DNA from 2 places in the Arthrobacter sp. FW306-2-2C-D06B genome. Region 1 is predicted to be linked to the other one. Evidence: predicted binding sites of a transcription regulator. Region 1 holds the regulator's gene; the other holds the start of a gene.
The links. The regulator HrcA, encoded in region 1, represses chaperone genes, less so after heat shock. The targets are predictions, from matches to a motif close to TTNGCACTCGNNNNNNNCGAGTGCNAA.
Positions count from the first base shown of each region.

Region 2: the regulator HrcA is predicted to act here: its motif matches at 3,074-3,100, upstream of groES (co-chaperone GroES).

Region 1 is NZ_CP084560.1:2,460,402-2,468,752, reverse strand. It holds gene LFT47_RS11550 (PhoH family protein) at 1-978, opposite strand, end outside; gene LFT47_RS11545 (GerMN domain-containing protein) at 1,352-2,287, shown strand; gene LFT47_RS11540 (16S rRNA (uracil(1498)-N(3))-methyltransferase) at 2,321-3,097, opposite strand; gene dnaJ (molecular chaperone DnaJ) at 3,100-4,230, opposite strand; gene hrcA (heat-inducible transcriptional repressor HrcA) at 4,298-5,311, opposite strand; gene LFT47_RS11525 (DUF3097 family protein) at 5,491-6,348, shown strand; gene LFT47_RS11520 (DUF4870 domain-containing protein) at 6,452-6,865, shown strand; gene hemW (radical SAM family heme chaperone HemW) at 6,912-8,141, opposite strand; gene lepA (translation elongation factor 4) at 8,190-8,351, opposite strand, start outside.
Region 2 is NZ_CP084560.1:3,384,756-3,393,106, forward strand. It holds gene LFT47_RS15755 (acyltransferase family protein) at 1-694, opposite strand, end outside; gene groL (chaperonin GroEL) at 932-2,542, opposite strand; gene groES (co-chaperone GroES) at 2,629-2,925, opposite strand; gene LFT47_RS15770 (hypothetical protein) at 3,148-3,558, opposite strand; gene LFT47_RS15775 (class I SAM-dependent methyltransferase) at 3,635-4,873, shown strand; gene LFT47_RS15780 (shikimate 5-dehydrogenase) at 4,897-5,715, opposite strand; gene ykgO (type B 50S ribosomal protein L36) at 5,766-5,888, opposite strand; gene LFT47_RS15790 (GTP-binding protein) at 5,955-7,109, opposite strand; gene LFT47_RS15795 (glutamate--cysteine ligase) at 7,287-8,351, shown strand, end outside.

The DNA.
Region 1 (8,351 bases):
GACGACGTCGGAAGCGTCCAGCATCGTAAAGTTCACGCCGTCGATTCCGTTGAGGATTTCCTGGACGATGCGCAGGCCCGAGGTGGCGCCGAAGGGCAGATCCACCTGGGTGATATCACCCGTCACAACCATCTTGGAGCCGAAGCCCAGGCGGGTCAGGAACATCTTCATCTGTTCCGCGGTGGTGTTCTGGGCCTCATCAAGGATGATGAACGCGTCGTTGAGCGTGCGGCCGCGCATGTACGCAAGCGGTGCTACCTCAATGGTCCCGGCAGCCATAAGGCGCGGGATCGATTCCGGGTCCATCATGTCGTGCAAGGCGTCGTACAAAGGACGCAGGTACGGGTCGATCTTGTCGCTCAAGGTTCCCGGCAGGAAGCCGAGGCGCTCTCCTGCCTCGACAGCAGGCCTCGTGAGGATGATGCGGCTGACTTCCTTGAGCTGCAGTGCCTGGACGGCCTTGGCCATCGCGAGGTACGTCTTGCCGGTGCCCGCAGGACCGATCCCGAAGATCACGGTGTTGTCGTCGATGGCGTCGACGTAGTTCTTCTGGTTGAGCGTTTTGGGGCGGATGGTGCGCCCGCGGCTCGAAAGGATGTTGTGGGTCAGGACTTCGACGGGGTTTTGGAGGGATTGGCTGCGCAACAAGGACACGAGTTGCTGGAGCACGTCCGGAGTGATGACCGTCCCCTTGCCGACCAGGCCGCGGACTTCCTCCAGAAGCCGCATGATCCGGGGAACATCGCTCGACGGTCCGCTGAAGGATAGCTCATTGCCGCGCACATGAAAGTCGACGCCGGGGAACTGGGCTTCGATGTAGCGCAACGCCTCGTCATGGCTGCCAAGGGTCTGAACCATCTGATCCGAGTTGTCGAAGATGACAACTTCCGTCCGGGCGCCCGGGACAGAATGTGGGAACTCGGCCGGACCTGTGTCAACGCTGCCGGCCTTGGGCCGCCCGTTCAATGATTCTGTCATAGTGCTGGCCTTGCGGCCTGTGCTCCTCCGGCTTGGTGATGTCCATCGATTTTCTCCGATGTCCGTCTGCTGGATGGGCGCACGATCGCGGGCCTCGGATTGCTTTCAATCCTACGCCAGCCAGTCTCCGGGGTGGTTCCAGACCGTGCCCGGCGGGGCTGCGGTCGGCCGGACCATGCCGCTTAGGTATCAACTCGGCATCGACCTCGTATCAATCGGATTGCAGTTGGCCGCCGGGGTATCGAAACGCCAGCCCGGGCCCGGGAGACTGTGACAAGCTGATTCATGGGCAAAATGCCCCTGTGCCCGGCCCCCGGGCGCATGACTCCCCCGCACCACCGCGGCCGAACACGAGCAGGAATCCACCATCACCATGCCAGCCGTCACTCCACACGGCACACGCATCCGGAAACGCTCCGCGATGCTTGTGACCGCTTTGACGGCTGCCTTGTTCCTGTCTGGCTGCATTGCCGATCGCACGGGACAGGGATCCACGACTCCGGTCCCCACCCCGACAGTTGCGCTGCAGACGGTGCCGGACAGCAATGCTCCGCTCGAAACAACCCAGGCCTCAAACAAGATCCCCGTGTATTGGATTGGGCGTAGCGACACGGACACCTTCCTGTACCGCGAATTCCGTGACAACCCTGGCAACGAGAACCCCATCACCACGGCCCTGCGGATCATGATGTCCCAGAAGCCGTTGGATCACGATTTCTTCACGCCGTGGCAGAACCCTGGCAGCCTGGCGAGCTCGATTTCCGGTAAGAACGTCGTCACTGTCGATGTTTCCCGCGACGCGTTCAATTCCAATCTCGACGCCGGGATGGCACAGCGGGCGGTCCAGGAACTCGTCTATACCGCCACCGCAGCGGCCGCGAGTTCAGGACTGATCGATTCAGGACAGCAGATCAAGGTGACCATCCTGGTGGACGGGCACACGGATTACATGGCCTTCGGGCAGGTCAAACTAGGCGATCCGATGGTCCGCGACGCATCCATGGTGGCACCGGTGTGGATCATCGACCCGCAGGAGGATCTGACCTTGCCTGCCGGTCCGATCAAGTTCAACGGCCGGAGCACGGACCCGTCGAAGAAACTGCATTGGCAAATCCTTCGCGACAATCCAAACGGCGACAAGTCCTCCTACCTCGCCGGGCAGACCACTGCTTCTACCGTTCCCGGACAAGGCGGAGCCTTCAGCCTCACGGTGGGGCTCGGAGCGGGCCGCTATGAATTGCGGGTTTCCTTGGTGGGGCCGAACGACGCCGACGTCGCGACAGATACCCGTATTTTCAGCGTTCGCTGAGGACGTGCGCTGATCCGGGACGTGCGCTGCGGGCTACCAGCGCCCCAGAATGTCACTGGCGAGCACGACGGCGGCGGGTCCCGCCGTCGACGAGCGAAGCACGTGGTGGCCCAAGAGCGCGGTGACCGCGCCGACGTCGCTGAGCTTCGTCACTTCGCGCGGTGAAATGCCACCCTCCGGGCCGACGATGAGCAGGACTTCCCGGCCCGTTCCGGCATCCGCGTCGGAAACCTCGGCGTGCCACTTCTCCAGGACATCCCGCAGCGGACGTTTCGCGTCCTCATGCAGGATGATCGCCAAGTCAGCCGCGGCAACCGCCGCAGCCAGGCCGGAGCCGTCGACGGCGGCACGCACCTCGGGAATCCACGCGCGCCGCGCCTGCTTGGCGGCTGCCGTGGCGACGGACTGCCACTTCGCGTGGGCTTTGGCAGCCCGCTCACCTTTCCAACGGACGATCGAACGCTCCGCCTGCCAGGGCACGACGGCGTCGATCCCGAGTTCCGTTGCCGTCTCGACGGCAAGTTCGTCACGGTCGCCCTTCGCGAGGGCCTGGACCAACACGAGCCGCACGGGTGCCCGGTGCTCCTCCTGGACAGCGGAGGCAAGGACTGTCAGGGTTCCCTGCCCGGATTCGGTCACGGTGCCCGTGAGCCGTTTTCCGGCACCGTCGGCAATATCGACGGCTTCGCCGATTTCCAGGCGCTTGACGGTGACAGCATGCGTGGCTTCGGCGCCGTCGAGCACGAAAGTGTCTCCAGGGCCGAGCCCGTCAAGCGTTCCGGCTGCTGCGAAGAATACGGGGTTGCTCACCGCTACAGGTTACCGAGCTTGTCCCGCAGCTTCGCGAACATACCGCCACTGGCCACGAGCTTGCCTTCGGTGAACTGCTCTCCGCGCAATTTGGCCAGTTGGCGAAGCAGGTCTTCCTGGGCGGCGTCGAGCTTGCCGGGCGTCTCTACGTGCAGGTGCACCTTGAGGTCTCCCCTGCCGTAGCCGCGAAGATGGGTGACGCCGAGGCCGCGCAGGGTGATGACTTCGCCGGACTGCGTGCCGGACTTGACGTCAATTTCCTGGGGACCGTCGAAAGTCTCAAGCTGCAGCTCAGTACCCAGTGCCGCGGCAGTCATGGGAACGCTCAGCGTGGCGTGAAGGTCGTCGCCTTCGCGGATGTAGGTGGAGTCACTGTTGACCCGGATCTCCACGTAGAGGTCGCCGGGAGGGCCGCCCGCGGGACCTGCTTCGCCTTGCGACGACAGCTGGATGCGGGTCCCGGTAGCGACGCCGCCAGGCACCTTGACGGTCAGTGAACGGCGGCTGCGGATGCGGCCCTGGCCGTTGCACTCATTGCAAGGATCCTTGATGATCGAGCCGAAACCTTCGCACGATCCACACGGTGCGGCAGTCATGACCTGGCCGAGGATCGAGCGCACAGCCCGCTGGACCTGGCCCGAGCCGCCACAGATGTCGCAGCGCTCCGGGTGGGTCCCCGGACGGCAGCATGAGCCTTCGCACGTGGGACAGATGACGGCGGTGTCCACCTCAAGCTTCTTGTTGACACCGAACACGGCCTCACGCAAGTCGATGCGAACGCTGATCAGGGCGTCCTGCCCGCGGCGCATACGTGATGCGGGGCCCTGCATGCCGCCACCTCCTCCGCCGAAGAAGGTATCGAAGATGTCCTGGAAGGCGAATCCCTGGCCCGCGTATCCTCCACCGAAACCGTTGTCGGTCCCGTTCTCGTTGCCAGTGGCGTCGTAGACGCGGCGCTTCTGTGGGTCGGAGAGGACCTCGTAAGCGTGGGTCACCGCCTTGAATTCCTCGGCTGCTCCGGCCCCGGGGTTCACATCGGGGTGCAGCTTACGTGCGAGTTTGCGGTAGGCCTTTTTGATCTCCTCGCCGGTTGCTTCCGGCGAGACGCCCAGAACGTCATAGTGACTGCTCAAAGTCGGTATCTCTTCCTTGTTTACGGTTCCACTGCGTTTCTTGCGAGGCGCCTTCCAGCCGAGGCTGTCAGCCGCCCAGAATGCGGGAAAGGTAGCGTGCGACGGCACGGACGGCCGCCATGGTGTTGGGATAATCCATGCGGGTGGGTCCAAGAATGCCGATCTTGGCACTGCTGCCAGGACCGTAGCCCGTGGCAACCACCGAAGCCTCGGAGAGGCCGTCGTAGGGGTTTTCTCGGCCGATGCTCACCGTGACTCCGCGGGGGTCCTCCGCCATATCCGACAACAGCCGCAACATGACCACCTGCTCCTCGAGCGCTTCGAGGACCGGACCGATGCTCAGCGGGAAGTCCACGTTGGAACGGGCCAGGTTTGCCGTGCCTGCCATGACCATGCGCTCGTCGCGGCTCCGCTCGGCAAGCCTTTCCAGGCCGTGGGCAAGCGCGCCTGCAAGGTTGCGAAGCGTCGGCGGGCACAAGGCAACCACCGAGGGCAGGACTTGCGGCATGAGGTCGAGCTGGGAGCCGGCAATGCTTCCAAGGAACCGCGCGCGCAAGGCCATGAGCTCTTCGTCGGTGGCGTCTGTCGCTGCGTGCACAACACCCTGTTCCACTTTGCCCGAATCGGCGATCAATACCACCAAGACCTGGCGCGGTGCCAAAAGGACAAACTCGATGTGCCGGACGCGCGCGCGGCTCAGGTGCGGGTACTGGACGACGGCGACCTGGTTGGTCAGTTGGGAAAGGAGCCGGACGGTGCGCTCAAGGATGTCCTCGACGTCGTCGGGTCCCTCAAGCAAGGAATGGATGGCCCGGCGCTCGGCAGCCGAAAGCGGCTTGACCTCGGAGATCCGGTCGACGAACAGGCGGTAGCCCTTGTCCGTGGGAATGCGGCCGGCACTCGTGTGTGGTGCTGCAATGAGGCCTTCTTCTTCCAGAAGTGCCATGTCATTGCGGATGGTGGCGCTCGACACTCCCAAATGGTGCCGCTCGACCAAGGCTTTGGAGCCGACCGGCTCGCGGGAGTGAACGTAGTCCTCCACGATGGCGCGTAACACCTCAAGCTTGCGTGGTTCGCTCACTGCCCACCTCCAATCAACAATTCAACAATTAGCACTCAACATGCCCAAGTGCTAACAAGTCTAGTATGAGCCACCTCGTTGTTAGCATTGGTACCGCTCGCGGCGAACATGATTCCCGCGCGGCCGTGGGTAACGCCACGGACCGTCAACGATCCCCCTAGCAAAAAGGTGTGAAGACCGTGTCTTACGACAATTGGGGCCCGCAAGACCTCTCCTCGCCTACAAAACGGCAACTTCCTGAGGTGCCCGTTGAACGCGGGATGGTCCTCGAGGACGTGCAGTCAGGTTGGGTCGGTGCCGTGACCAGGGTGGAGAAGTCCGGGGGCATGCACATCGTGGTGCTTGAGGACCGGCGGGGAAAAGCCAAATCGTTCCGCCTCGGATTCGGATTCCTCCTGGAGGGACAAGCAGTAAAGCTCGTACCCCCGGCTCCACGCGCGGCGGCCGCCAAGGGCGCGGCGCAAGCTGGCAGGACGGCATCGGGATCCGTCCGCGTCGCCGGGCAGCGGGCCCAAGTCGCCAAGGCGAGCCGGATCTGGGTGGAAGGCAAGCACGACGCCGAACTCGTGGAAAAGGTGTGGGGAGATGATCTCCGGGTGGAGGGCATCGTCGTCGAGCCCTTGCACGGCGTGGACGATCTCAAGGCGGCCATTGCCGGGTTCTCCCCCGGCCCGGGCCGCCGGCTCGGAATCCTCGTGGACCACTTGGTACCGGATTCGAAGGAGTCGCGGATTGCTGCCGACGCCATGACACTGCCGGGCGCCGCGGGAAACGTCCTGATCGTGGGACATCCCTACGTGGACGTCTGGCAGGCCATCCGGCCCAGGGTGTTGGGGATCGAGCAATGGCCAACCATCGCGCGCGGCACGGATTGGAAGACCGGCATTCTGAGGTCGTTCGGCTGGCCGCATGAGACGGCCGAAGACGTCGGATTGGGTTGGCAAAAGCTTCTGGGCGCCGTCCACAGCTACGCCGATTTGGAGGCCTCTTTGCTGGGTCGCGTGGAGGAAGTGATCGATTTCCTGACCGTTCCGTGAGGATTGCCTGCCCCCGGGCACAGGAGTTGGTCGGCTGATCGCGTGCCGAGCAAGTATTCTGGGACAGCAACACCGCACCGATAGATACTCGAAGGAAGATACTGTGGCAGACAACGCTCCTGACGATCGGGATGGCACCTCGGGCCAGTCCCAGTACCACGGCGTTCCTGCCAACGCGCTGCCCTTGACAGCCTCGGAAGACCGGCAGTGGGCAACCCTGGCGCACTTCGGCGGGATCCTTGGCTGCGTGCCTTCGCTTCTGATCTACCTGATCTTCCGCGAACGTGGCCCGTTCACGGCACAGGAATCCAAGGAAGCCCTCAACTTCACTTTGCCTCCGACGATCGCCGCAGTACTCGCCAACATCCTCGTCTTGCTTCCGGTGGTCGGAAACCTCTTCGCCGTCCTTGCCACGGCGATCTGGGTCGCGGTGACCTGTTTCTCGGTGTCGGCCGGAATCCGCGTCAACCACGGTCAGCCGCACCGCTACCGCTTCAACCTGCGCTGGATCAAGTAGCCGGTCTTCATGGATGCCGGCTCGCGCCAACCCCTACCGCCGGACGTTAGTCCGGAAGGATCCGGCGGACCACGGCGTCCGCGAGTAGCCGGCCCTTGAGTGTGAGGACCAGTCGTCCTTGGAAGGCCGCAGCAGGCTCAACCAGGCCGTCGGCAATGAGGCCTGCGACGGCGTGGCGTCCCACCTTGTCGAGCGCGTCGACTTGAAGCCCGGTGCCGAGCCGGGCCTCCAGCATGATGCGCTCCACTTCCCGGGTGCCGGCGTCGAGCGTTTCACGTCCAGCGGCGGGCGACACTCCGCCACCGAGCCTGTTGGCATAGGCGGTGGGGTGTTTGACGTTCCACCAGCGGACGCCGCCCATGTGTGAATGCGCGCCGGGTCCGATGCCCCACCAATCGTCTCCGCGCCAGTAGGCAAGGTTGTGTTTGCACGCCTGTTCGGGTGTGCGGGACCAATTGCTGACCTCGTACCAGTCCAGTCCGGCGGCACTGATCAGCTGGTCGGCGAGTTCGTATTTGGCGGCGTGGTCGTCGTCGTCGATTCCGGGAACTTCTCCGCGCCGGATCTGTGCCGCCAGTTTGGTGCCTTCTTCCACGATCAGCGCGTAGGCGCTGATGTGGTCCGGACCGTAGGACAGAGCAGTCTCCAGTGAGGTCCGCCAATCAGCCATGGACTCGCCGGGAATGCCGTAGATGAGGTCGAGGCTCACGGCGAGGCCGGCGTCGCGCGCCCATTGGACCACCAAAGGGACCCGGCTGGGAGTGTGTGTACGGTCCAGGACTTTGAGTACGTGAGGGACCGCCGACTGCATGCCGAAGGAAATCCGCGTAAAGCCGGCGTCGGCGAGCAGCTGGAGGGACTCGGGCGTCACAGAGTCCGGATTCGCCTCAGTGGTGACCTCGGCTCCGGCTTCCAAGCCCCAGTGCCCGACGGCGGCCGTCAGGATGCCTGCGAGATCTTCAGCAGGCAGGAGGGTCGGCGTCCCGCCGCCGAAGAACACCGTGCTCAGGGGCCGCTGCGGGAGCCCGGAGGCTTCCATGGCCCGGACGGCGAACTCCACTTCCGAAATGGCAGTAGACGCGTAGGCGTCCTGTGAGGCACCGCCGCCAAGCTCGGTGGCGGTATACGTGTTGAAATCGCAGTATCCGCAACGGACGGCACAGAAGGGTATGTGGACGTATAGTCCAAACTTGCGTGAATCGACGCCGTCGAGCACCTGCGGCGGCAGGAGGCCGTCCGCAGGTGCCGGGTCCCCGAGGGGAAGAACGCTAGGCACGGATTTTCCTTCGTGCCCGTCTTGCAGTATTCCGGGCGAAAAGCCGCATTACTTCTTGGCCTTGTCCTTGGATTCGTCGGTGGTCAAGGCTGCGATGAACGCTTCCTGTGGAACTTCCACGCGGCCCACCATCTTCATGCGCTTCTTGCCTTCCTTCTGCTTTTCCAGAAGTTTGCGCTTACGGGTGATGTCACCGCCATAGCACTTGGC
Region 2 (8,351 bases), 920 kb from region 1:
TTCCTACGGCGAATTCCCACAGCCTGGCGAAAGTGTCGAAATAGGCGGTCGTTTGGTCCGTTGCGGTCGCAATGACGGAGTACGTAAGCGACACCGCGAAAACTAGGCCGAACACATACAGTAATGCGATCCGATACCGAAGACGGTACTTCTTACAAGCCAGGGCAACGAGCGCGAAAATAACCGGCCACAGGATGAAGACCTGGCCTTGGATCGAGAGCGACCAGAAATGCTGCAGCGGACTCGCCTGGCTATGATCCGCGGCGTAGTAGTTGACTGCCTCCCGCTGAAGTAGCCAGTTCTGGACGTAGAAAAGCGATGCCCAGACCTGGTCAACCAAAGCTGCCCATCGGGTCTTGGGGAGCACCACGAAAATTGCGGCCAATGTACCCAGCAGAACGACCACAGTGGCCGGAATCAGCCTGCGGAACAGGTGAAGCCAGTGCCTCAGCAGGTCCATGGGGCGGCCCTGCTCATAACGGCTTGTGAACTGCAGTGTCATCAAGAAAGCAGAGACCAAAAGGAAAACATCGACGCCACCGGAAACGCGACCGAACCACACGTGGTACGACACCACCATGAGCACGGCAAGCGAGCGCAGGCCTTGGATTTCGGGGCGGAACTTCGACTTTCGGCTGGTGTTACTGGAACGACTCTGCCCCTTGATGGAAGCTGCCGTTTGCACAGTTGACACCACAATGCCCCTCAAAGTCCTAGATCGAATCATGAATCTTACTGATTCGTAATGTTCAATGCCAATCGAAAATTCATCCGAGCAGCACTTGTCGTTCAATTGAGCCATACCTAGCTGGGCGTTCACAGGGTGATTGCCCGGTACCAACTGTGGGCCCGCCTGCGGGGAAACGGCGGGCCAAATGCAGGAGGCCCGGCCCCCAAAGGGGACCGGGCCTCGCGCATCGAGCAACCAGGATTAGTGGCTGTGGCCTGCGTGCTCGTCTTCCTCGGCCGGCTTCTCGACAACCAGGGTCTCGGTGGTGAGAACCAAGGCTGCGATGGACGCGGCGTTCTGGAGCGCAGAGCGGGTGACCTTGACGGGGTCGATCACGCCAGCGGCGATCAGGTCCTCGTACACGCCGGACTTCGCGTTGAAGCCGTGGTTGTCTTCCAGCTCGGCAACCTTGGCGACGACGACGTAGCCGTCGAAACCGGCGTTCTGGGCGATCCAGCGAAGGGGCTGGGTCAGGGCGCGGCGGACGATGCCGACGGCAGCAGCCGCGTCGCCTTCCAGTGCCTTGACGGCAGCGTCCTCGTCCAATGCCTTGAGGGCGTGGATGAGGGCGGATCCACCGCCGGAGACAATGCCTTCTTCAAGGGCAGCACGGGTGGAGGACACTGCGTCCTCGATGCGGTGCTTCTTTTCCTTGAGCTCGACCTCGGTGGCTGCGCCGACCTTGATCACGCCGATGCCGCCTGCCAGCTTTGCAAGCCTTTCCTGCAGCTTTTCCCGGTCCCAGTCGGAATCGGTGCGGGTCAGCTCGGCACGGATCTGGGCGACGCGTGCCGCGACGTCCTCAGAGGTGCCGGCGCCGTCAACGATGGTGGTGTTGTCCTTGGTGACGGTGATCCGGCGGGCGCTGCCGAGGACCTCGAGGCCAACCTGGTCCAGGGACAGGCCGAGCTCCGGGGAGACAACCTGTGCGCCGGTCAGCGTGGCAATGTCCTGCAGCATGGCCTTGCGGCGGTCGCCGAAGCCAGGAGCCTTGACGGCAACGACGTTCAGGGTGCCACGGATACGGTTCACGATCAGCGTGGACAGTGCCTCGCCGTCGATGTCCTCGGCGATGATGAAGAGCGGCTTGGCAGCCTGCAGGGCCTTCTCGAGGAGCGGGAGGAACTCCTGCAGCGAGGAGATCTTGCCCTGGTTGATCAGGATGAGCGCGTCTTCCAGAACAGCTTCCTGGCGTTCCGCGTCAGTGACGAAGTACGGGGACAGGTAGCCCTTGTCGAACTGCATGCCCTCGGTGAGGACCAGTTCGGTCTGCGTAGTGGAGGACTCTTCGATGGTGATGACACCATCCTTGCCGACCTTGTCGAAAGCCTCGGCAAGGAGCTCGCCAACTTCATCGCTCTGGGCGGAGATCGCGGCAACGCTGGCAACCTGGGTGCCTTCTACTTCGCGGGCGTTCTCCAGAAGGCGGGCAGCCACGGCCTGGACCGAAACCTCGATGCCGCGCTTGATTTCGCCAGGGGCGGCTCCGGCGGCAACGTTGCGCAGGCCTTCCTTGACGAGTGCCTGTGCCAGCACGGTGGCAGTGGTGGTGCCGTCGCCTGCGACGTCATTGGTCTTGGTGGCGACTTCCTTGGCCAGCTGTGCGCCAAGGTTCTCATACGGGTCGTCGAGTTCGACCTCGCGGGCGATTGTGACGCCATCGTTGGTGATGGTGGGAGCTCCCCACTTCTTGTCCAGAACGACGTTGCGGCCACGCGGGCCAAGGGTGACCTTGACGGTGTTGGCGAGCTTGTCAATGCCTGCTTCGAGCGAGCGACGGGCAGCGTCGTTAAACGCAAGCTGCTTTGCCATGGTTGTGTCCTTTCAAGACGGAAAACCCGCACCGCTGATTCGACCGGAAGAAGTCCGACTCGATCTGCGATGCGGGATCCAGGGAATTACTTAACGACGATCGCCAGAACGTCGCGGGCGGACAGAACGAGGTATTCGTTGCCGCCGGTCTTGACTTCAGTTCCGCCGTACTTGGAGTAGATGACGACGTCGCCAACGGTTACGTCGACGGGCACGCGGTTGCCGTTGTCATCGAAGCGGCCGGGGCCAACTGCAACAACTTCGCCTTCCTGCGGCTTTTCCTGTGCAGTGTCCGGGATGACCAGGCCGGAAGCCGTGGTCTGCTCTGCTTCGAGCGGGCGGACAACAATGCGATCCTCGAGAGGCTTAATGGAGACCGACACTCGGATCTCTCCTTTACGTGAGGTAGTACATGGACTATCAAACCAGGGATGCCGTGGCGGGCTTACCGTCGTCGCGGTGCCGGTAAGTGCCTGGCGGCATGATTAGCACCCGCCTAGGGAGAGTGCTAATCAAGACTCTATGTAAGCATTAGCACTCGGTCAAGGCGAGTGCCAGAATTCCGTCACGGGTGAACGTCCAATGGCGGCTTCCGACTCACACGCTCATTGCCCCGCGAGGTCATCGAAGTCAACGTCCTCGCCGTCGTCGTAGTCTTCCTTCGGTGCGCTTCCGCGGTTCAGATAGAGCACTACGGCGCTGGCGAGCGTGACGAAGCCGAACACCACCAGCCCGACGATCGCTGCGATGCGGGCACCGGTGTAGGTGTCACGGATGTCCCGGGCCTCATCCGTGGCGTCCTGGACGCTGTTTCCGGTCATGGAGTAGGTGGCCGCGTTGAAAGAGTCTAGGAAGAAAATGATGATCAACAGCGCGATGCAGACAATGGCGATCAAGGCACTCACGATGAGCGCGGGGCGGGCATACTTGGAGAGATTTCCGGCGAAGGGACGTTTATCGGGGGCAGAGGGAGAACCATTGGCGTCGTCAGGCTGGCGTACTGGGTTGTCTTCCATGGCATCAACCCTATCGGCCTGAGGGACTCTGTTCCCTCCCGACTCCGTATGACGGGCGAGCACTAGGCTTGTTCCCATGGCTGACACATCCCCGGACCAGATTGCCCCCTTGCTGACAACGGAAGGTTGGGAACTGCTGGCGTCCTTGGGACCGTACCGCGATGACGAAGCCTTCGCCCTGAATGCCCGCCTGCGCAAAGACGGCCGCTCCCCTGCCCTCGTTGCCGCCGTCCTCACCCAATCCAGGCTCCGCACCCGGGCCGAGGCCAAGTTCGGCGAATTCGCCCGGCAGATGCTCTTCACCCAGGCCGGCCTGGAACAAGCCACCCGGCTCAATGTTGCGGCCAGGCATGCCGAACGCTTCGCCAACGCAGGCTCACGGCACGTAGCTGACCTGGGCTGCGGGCTTGGAGCAGATTCCATGGCCATGGCCTCCATGGATATCAAGGTCACCGCGGTGGAGCTCGACGAGACCACCGCAGCGTGCGCCACCATCAACCTCATTCCTTTCCCGCACGCAACGGTGGTGCACTCCGACGCAACCTCGGTGCCCCTCGACGGGGTCGACGGCGTGTGGCTCGATCCGGCACGACGCACCACGTCGTCGTCGGGAACCAAGCGGATCTGGGATCCGGAGGCGTTCTCGCCGCCGTTGTCCTTCGTTGAATCATTGGCCGCCACCGGCAAGTCCGTCGGGGTCAAGATGGGCCCGGGAATGCCGCACGAATCGGTTCCGGCCGGCTGCGAAGCACAGTGGATCTCGGTGGGAGGGGATGTCACGGAAGTCACGCTGTGGTTCAACGACGTCGCCCGTCCCGGCATCCGCCGCGCTGCCCTGGTACTCGGGCCGCGGGGCGCCGCCGAGATGACCAGCGGCGAAGATTTCGACGGCGGTCCGGTGCCCGACGTCGGGCCCGTGGAGGGCTACCTGTACGAGCCGGATGGCGCGGTGATCCGGGCGGGCCTGGTGGCCGACGTCGCGCTCCGGCTCGGAGGCCACCTGGTGGACCCACATATTGCCTACATTTGCGCTCCGGAACTGGTGGAGACCCCGTTCGCCCGCGCCTACAAGGTCCTGGAAGTCATGCCGCTGAACGTCAAGGAACTCAAGGCCTGGGTGAAAGCCAACGGCGTCGGCGTCCTGGACATCAAGAAACGCGGCACCTCCGTTACCCCCGAAGAGCTGCGGAAACAATTGCTGCCGCCCGGGAAGAACTCGGCGAAAGCCCGCGGCAACAAAACAGCCACCCTGGTCCTCACGAGGATCGGCGAGGAAAAGGTGGCTGTTGTGGTGGAGCCGGTAGCGGCTGCCTGAGCTGGTCCCTGACTTGCGGCGCCCTATGGGGCGCGCGTGAATTCCTCGGCCGCGGCCACTTGCTCCGGCGTCGGCGTGATGCCGGTGTAGAGCACAAACTGTTCGAGCGCCTGGATGGTGGCCACCTCGGCGCCGCTGATCACGGTCTTTCCTGCCGCACGGCCGGCCTTGATGAGCGGCGTTTCTGCAGGGAGAGCGACGACGTCGAACACCACCTGCGCGGCCGAAACCGCTGCTTCGGGGAAGGACAGCGAGCCGGACTCGGGACCGCCGGCCATGCCGATCGGTGTGACGTTGACGAGCACGTCCGCCGTCGACTCCCCTACCTCGGATTGCCAGCCGAAGCCATAGAGCCCCGCGAGGGATTGCCCGGACTTCTCATTCCGGGCAACAACGGTGACGCGGGAGAATCCGGCGTCGCGGAAGGCAGCCGCGGTTGCCTTGGCCATGCCGCCGGAACCTCGGAGCAGCACGGACGACGCCGGGTCGATCGCGTTGCGCTCGATCAACTGGGCGATCGCGGTGTAGTCCGTGTTATAGGCAGTGAGTACGCCGGCGTCGTTCACGATCGTGTTGACCGAGTCGATAGCGGCGGCGGAAGCGTCCATGCGGTCGACAAGGGCGATGACGTCTTCCTTGTAGGGCATCGAGACGGCGCAGCCGCGGATGCCCAGGCCGCGCACGCCGGCGATGGCGTTCGGCAGGTCGGTGGGAGCGAAGGCCTTGTAGATCCAGTTCAGGCCGAGCGCCTCGTAGAGGAAGTTGTGGAAACGCGTTCCGTTGTTGCTCGGCCGGGCAGAGAGAGAAATACAGAGCGTCATGTCTTTATTGAGGATCGGCATAACGGGGCTTCCTTCGCGTAGCGGGTTCTCTGCCCAGCCTAGACGGGGAGCTAGCCTTGGCGCGCCTTGAAGCGAGGATTCAGCTTGTTGATGACAAAGGTGCGGCCGCGCCGGCGGACCACTTGCGCGCCGGGGATCTTCTTGAGGGCACGCAGCGAATTCCTGACTTTCATGGGGTTCTCCTTCTGGGGTTTTGACTTGTTTGATTGTGGTTTTGTTCCACCGAGGCCGAAGCCCTGCTAAAGGGTGGATTCGAGTTCAAAAGGGTCCTCGAGTCCGGCGAAGCCGAGCCGCATCTCCGCTTCGCTCAGCGCGCACCCGTCCAGGAGGGCCCGGATTTCGGCGGCGTCGAGGTCTTCCCCTCGTCCGGTCACGGCCAGCACCGTGCCCCGGTCGCCGAAGCGGGGATGCCAGTCAAGGACGGCGTCGACGTCGGCGAGTCCCCTTCCATGCTGCGCGCCCTTGCCGTCGAGGACGGTACCGGCGTCCGCGAGCCACTCGCCCGTGATCTCGAGCCAGACGCGCGGCCCGATTCCCTGCACCGCGATCCGGACCTTGGCCGCCGAGGCAATCCACAACCGGCCCCGCATCCAGTGGGATCCCTCGGCCAACTTGGGCAGTGCTTCCTGGAAGCGACCTGGATGAAGGGGACGCTCCACTTTGTGGAGCACGGTCCGGAAACTCCCAGACTCTTCCTCGAGCGGCACCCGCACGGAACCACGACGAACCCTCGCGAGAGCCTCCGCGCCGTCGTAGCAGCCGGGCCGGAAGTCGTCGTCGCCCGCGGAAACGGCGGCGTGCGGAGCAAGCTGCCCGAGCAGTTCCAACCCTTGGGCCCAGGCCTCGCTTGAGTCCGGGCGCAAGCCTGCCAGCTCCGCCCCAAGACCGGCGTGCACCATGACGGTGTCCGCATGGCCCAGTTCCCCGATGAGGAATTCTCCGCTGGTGCGCTCATCCTCGGGCATGGCCGTGAAGCCGGATTCATACAGCGTGTGCTTGTCCCAGATGTGGTCTTCCAGGCCGGAGGGATCGATCGCCAACACGGCGTTGTCGATGACTGCGGGCCGTCCCAGGCCGCGCTTGAGTTCCGCCACCGCCATGTCCACGGAGACCCCGGGCGGAAGGCCCAGGACGATATGGTCATGGCCGGAGGACGCGAGGCGTTCCGCCGTCGGGACAACATCCAGGCGGACCGTGCAGCTGAGGCAGCCGTGTTCCAAAGCGGTTTGCGCCTGCTCCACCAGTTCGCCGTTGCGGAAGATCCTTCGCAAGACGATGGAGCCGTCCAGGAGGTCGTGCAGGACCACCACCGAATCGCGGTGGGTCCGCCCAAGCCTGGCGGTGGCTGCTTCGCGGCATTGGCTGTCCAGTGAGCTGACGACAGAAAGGTGCATGCCCACTATTCTAGATGCAAATCATTCTCATTAGCAAACGACTTCGCTTTCCCTTTTTTACCTCGCGGTCCCATCATGCGGTACCGTACCGCCCCTGCATTAGACTTGAGCCAACCGCTGACGGCCCCACGGCGGGCATTGCTCAGGGCGTTTTTGGCAAATACCGAGGGGACCCACGTGCAGATTGATTTCGCTTCATCCAGGCAGTCGACCCTGGGGGTGGAATGGGAGCTCGCGCTCGTCAACGCACGCACCGGCGAATTGGTCTCGGTGGCGAATGAGGTCCTGCGGGGCGTTGCATCGCGGCATCCGGATTTGAACGAGGATGATGAGCATCCGCACATCAAGCGGGAATTGCTCCTGAACACCGTGGAACTTGTCACGGGCGTGTGCAACACCGTCAAGGAAGCCAAGGAAGACCTGGCCCGCTCGCTGCAGGCTGTCAGGGAAGTCACCGACCCCATGGGCGTGGAGCTTTTCTGCGCCGGAAGCCATCCTTTCAGCCCGCCGCAGCTTCAGCCGGTCTCGGACAAAGAACGCTATGCCAAGCTCATCGACCGCACCCAATGGTGGGGACGGCAAATGGTCATCTATGGAGTCCACGTCCACGTCGGACTGGACCGGAGGGACAAGGCGCTCCCCATCCTCGACGGGCTGGTCAACTACTTCCCGCATTTCCAGGCGCTGTCCGCCTCGAGCCCGTTCTGGGGCGGCGAGGACACCGGCTACGCGTCACAACGCGCCCTCATGTTCCAGCAACTGCCCACGGCCGGCCTGCCTTTCCAGTTCCCCAGCTGGGCCGAATACGAGTCCTATGTCCAGGACATGTTCACCACTGGAGTGATCGACACCCTGTCTGAAATCCGCTGGGATATCCGACCTGTGCCGAATCTGGGCACCATCGAGATGCGCATTTGCGACGGCCTGGCCACCCTTGAGGAAGTGGGCGCAGTTGCAGCCCTGACCCAATGCCTCGTGGACGAGTTCTCCACGATCCTGGACAACGGCGGCAGCATTCCGACCATGCCGCCTTGGCATATCCAGGAAAACAAGTGGCGCGCCGCCCGCTACGGCATGGAAGCGATCATCATCCTCGACGCCGAAGGCAATGAGCAGCTCGTCACTGAGCACCTCAAGGAAACGTTGCTGCGCCTGGCACCTATCGCGGAAAAGCTGGGTTGCTCGGAGGAACTGGCCGACGTCGAAAAGATCATCGCCCGCGGAGCGGGCTACCAGCGCCAG